Regions from separate parts of the Devosia sp. P1_H9 genome, predicted to be linked through region 1. Evidence: predicted binding sites of a transcription regulator. Region 1 holds the regulator's gene; the other holds the start of a gene.

Region 1 (2,200 bases):
AGCATCTCGTCTGCGACGTTGAAGATCATGACGTGCGGCCCATCGACCATCCAGTCGTGACCTGCAGGCGGCGCGGTCGCGAACGGATCCACGTTGTCGGGCGCCGACTCGCCCTGCAGCATGTAGCCGAAACCGACCACGCCCTCGGGTGGGTCCTTCTTCTCGCTATATGCCGTCAACCACGCCATGCCTCCGGCATCGACGCATATTGGATCATTGGTGGGCGAAGCCAGGTTGTCCGGCATGCAGGTAAAGCCGTTCGTTCCCTCCTTGAGCGTCTTCATCTGCATCTGAGCATCGAAGTTCACGACCGTGGCATTCTGGCCCACCGCCACCGGCGCTGCCGACAGCGCGTTGGCGACCAATTCCGCATCGGTCATTTCGGCCGCCACGGTGGGGCTGAGCAAGATCCCCAGGATCATTGCGGATATGGCATAACGGCTTGACTTCATAGACATGTTTTCCTCCTCAGAAACAGTCCAGTTCACTGGCCCGTGGAAACGAGCACAGCTCCAGCTGAGAAGGTTGGGGTGTGCGGGTTCGACACGCCAATCTCTCGACGGTATGCCCTGGTGGACAGCAGGTCAACGAAACGCAAGGCCTCGACGTCGAGAGGATTTCGCGGCCACGCGTCCTCTCTTTCGGCGCGTCAGGAGCGCCATCGTAACGCAATATTCATCGTCCGATTGCAGAACATAACTGGAACACGTATAACACGTTCAGTCTTTGTTCCGATTCTGCTCACGGGGCCGCCATGCTGACGCGCAAGCAACACGAACTTCTGATGTTCATCCACGAGCGGATGAAAGAATCCGGCATCCCACCCTCGTTCGACGAGATGAAGGATGCGCTCGATCTTCGCAGCAAGTCGGGCATTCACCGGCTGATCACTGCGCTCGAGGAGCGCGGCTTCATCCGGCGCCTGCCCAACCGGGCCCGGGCGCTCGAGGTGATCAAACTGCCGGACTCGATGAATCCATCGCTCGGCGGCCGCAAGGCGCGCTTCGAGCCGAGCGTCATCGAGGGTAATCTTGGCCGGGTCGCGACCCCGCCGGCACGCCCCGCGGCTCAGGTGGCCAACGCCGACGCCTACCGCGCGGTCACCGTCCCGGTGATGGGCCGGATCGCCGCCGGCACTCCGATCGAGGCCATCCAGACCCACAGCCATTCCATCATGGTGCCGCCCGAGATGCTCGGTGCGGGTGAACATTATGCCCTGGAAGTGCGCGGCGATTCGATGATCGATGCCGGGATTTTCGATGGCGACACCGTGCTCATCAAGAAACAGGACGCCGCTTCGACCGGTGAGATCGTCGTCGCCCTCGTAGATGACGAGGAGGCGACGCTGAAGCGGCTGCGCCGTCGCGGCAACTCGGTAGCGCTCGAGGCCGCCAACCCAGCCTACGAAACCCGCATCTTCCCGCCCGACCGGGTGAAGGTGCAGGGCCGCCTGGTTGGCCTGCTCCGCAAGTACTGAACTCCTGACCTGCCGCCAATCGGGTCTTCGGGCCGGCTGCCTCAGCCGGCCCTTTTTCTTATGAATCCGGACGCTGCGGACAACAATTGCACTAGGGCTGGGCTGGCAAAGACGTTACGTTCCGCGCCGCTGGCAGCAAGTGGCGCATCGGATCTGAGGCGCCGCCTGCGAGCGGCTTTCGCGATCATACCAGGAGAGTGGACCACCTTCCCGATTGCGATGTAGCGGCATGGCTTGATGCGCGGCAAACTGGCGGCGCAAGGGAGAGGGTTTTGGCAGGACAGGTCGAATGGGTCGCCGTCGATTGGGGCACCTCCAATCTGCGGGCATGGGGAATAGATTCCGCCGGTGAGATCGCCTTCTCCCGCTCATCGCCGGACGGCATGGGCCGTCTCAGTCGCGAGCAATACCCCGATGTGCTGACCTCACTGCTCAACGGCGTCGCCGATGACGTCGAGGACGTACTGATCTGCGGCATGGCGGGCGCGCGGCAGGGCTGGATCGAGGCCCCCTATCTCGACGCCCCCGCCGAACTCGGTCGCATCGCTGCCGGCGCCGTTGCGCCCGACATGCCCGGCCCGCACAACCCGCGCATCCTGCCTGGCGTCTGCCTCCGCGATCTGGGTGCGGAGGACGTGATGCGCGGCGAGGAAACCCAATTGCTTGGGCTCTCGGCACTGATCCCCAACTTCTCCGGCCTCGCGGTTATGCCGGGCACCCACA
Region 2 (2,200 bases), on a different contig from region 1:
ATCGCCCGGCTGGCGGAACAGGTCGTACTTGAAGTGGTGGTACTCGAGGTTGGCGATGGTGTGGCTCATGTTGTCCTCACCCGAGAGGAACGGCTTTTCCCACACCACCTTGCCGTCGCGCAGGATGCGCGACATGCCTGAGACGTTCCGCGGCAGCTCGCCGACGCGCAGCTCCGGCCCGAACGAGCACCAGCGGAGCTTGGAATGCGCGAGGAACAGGTAGTTCACCCGCTCGGTGACATGGTCGGAGAACTCGTTGCCGAGGGCAAAGCCGAGCCGGAAGGGCGTGCCGTCCTTGCTGATATAGTAGATGCCGGCGATCTCGGGCTCTTCGCCGGCGTCCTTGGCGAAGGCAGGCGAGGGGATGGGCTTGCCGGGCGCCGCCACGACATAGCCGTTACCCTTGTAGAACCACTCCGGCTGCACGCCGGTCTCGCCCGGCTTGGGCTTGCCGCCCTCGAGGCCCATGCGGAACATCTTCATCGAATCCGTCAGTGGCGCCTCGGCCTGCTGCTGGTTCGACTTGTGCATGGCGTCGCGGGTCGAGGCCGAGCCGAGATGGGTGAGGCCCGTGCCGGTGACATAGAGGTGCGCCGGATCGGGATGGTCGACAGGGGCCAGCAGCCGGCCTTCCTTGGCGAGCGCTTCGCGATCGAGCTTGGCGCCAAGGCCTTTCTCGATCACCACGGCGCGCAGCGACAGGCCGCGTTCGGTGGCTTCGCTGGCCAGCGCATAGACGCTGGTAGCTCCGGTCACGACGCTGGTCAGGCCGCCTTCGGTAGCGCCGACGGCCCGGGCGCCCTTGTCGTCCTCGAACTGGATGAGATGCATGAAGCCCATTCTCTCGGTTTTCGTTGCCGCCCTATAGCGCGAGCGCCGGACGATTGCATTTGGATTTTGGATGTAGATCGCACTTGCGGATGCCCAAGGGGCGTACGGCGCGAATCGGGCTGCATCGGTGCGTAAGGCACAACGAATTTACCCCCTTGACGTTTTGGAAACGAAATGAGAACAAACTGCGTACATTAGATGGACAGATATCGGTTTGCGCGGCGCGAACCGAAGTGGAATAAGGGGAGATGGTTATGGCTGCTGCTGTGACGCCACTGCGGGTTATTGAGGGATCGATGGATAAGGACAAGGCGCTGGCTGCAGCGCTGAGCCAGATCGAGCGGAATTTCGGCAAGGGCACGGTGATGCGTTTCGGCGAGGGCGCCATTGCCCAGGTCGAAGCGATTTCCACCGGTTCGCTCGGGCTCGATATTGCGCTCGGCATTGGCGGGCTGCCCAAGGGTCGTATCGTTGAAGTGTTCGGGCCGGAAAGCTCGGGCAAGACGACACTGGCGCTGCACGTGGTAGCCGAGGCCCAGAAGAAGGGCGGCATCGCCGCGTTCATCGACGCCGAGCATGCGCTCGACCCGATCTACGCCCGCAAGCTTGGGGTGAAGGTCGACGAACTGCTGATCTCGCAGCCCGATACTGGCGAGCAGGCGCTGGAAATCGCCGACACGCTGGTGCGCTCCGGCGCGGTGGACGTTCTGGTGGTCGACTCGGTTGCCGCGCTGACGCCGAAGGCCGAACTCGAAGGCGAGATGGGCGATTCGATGCCGGGCCTGCAGGCCCGCCTGATGAGCCAGGCGATGCGCAAGCTTACCGGCTCGATCTCCAAGTCGAAGGCCATGGTGATCTTCATCAACCAGATCCGCATGAAGATCGGCGTGATGTACGGCTCGCCCGAGACCACGACGGGCGGCAACGCGCTGAAGTTCTATTCCTCGGTCCGCCTCGACATCCGCCGCATCGGCGCGATCAAGGAGCGCGAGGAAGTCATCGGCAACCAGACCCGCGTCAAGGTGGTCAAGAACAAGCTTGCCCCGCCGTTCCGCCAGGTCGAATTCGACATCATGTATGGTGAAGGCATCTCGAAAACTGGCGAACTGCTCGATCTCGGCGTGAAGTCGGGCCTCGTCGAGAAGTCCGGCGCCTGGTTCTCCTACGACAGCCAGCGGCTGGGGCAGGGGCGCGAGAACTCCCGCCAGTTCCTCAAGGACAACCCGCAGATCGCCGACCAGATCGAAAAAGGCGTCCGCGAAAGCTCAGGCGTCCTGGCCGAAGCCCTCCTGGCCGGCCCCGAAGGCGATGAGGCTGACGACGGCGAGGCGTGATCGGTTCCCGCTGCACAACGAGTTCAAGGGCGCCC

What was found. The regulator LexA, encoded in region 1, represses DNA repair genes until DNA is damaged. The targets are predictions, from matches to a motif close to TGTTCNNNNTGTGTTCNG.
Region 2: recA (recombinase RecA) is a predicted target of LexA. The motif match lies at 997-1,014, and genes of this name have one in related genera.

The regions. Positions count from the first base shown of each region.
Region 1 is NZ_JBFUCQ010000002.1:22,301-24,500, reverse strand. Features, by position in the region: gene AC1DYL_RS03140 (hypothetical protein) at 1-452, opposite strand, end outside; gene lexA (transcriptional repressor LexA) at 755-1,477, shown strand; gene AC1DYL_RS03130 (2-dehydro-3-deoxygalactonokinase) at 1,750-2,200, shown strand, end outside.
Region 2 is NZ_JBFUCQ010000011.1:73,423-75,622, reverse strand. Features, by position in the region: gene araD1 (AraD1 family protein) at 1-831, opposite strand, end outside; gene recA (recombinase RecA) at 1,128-2,165, shown strand.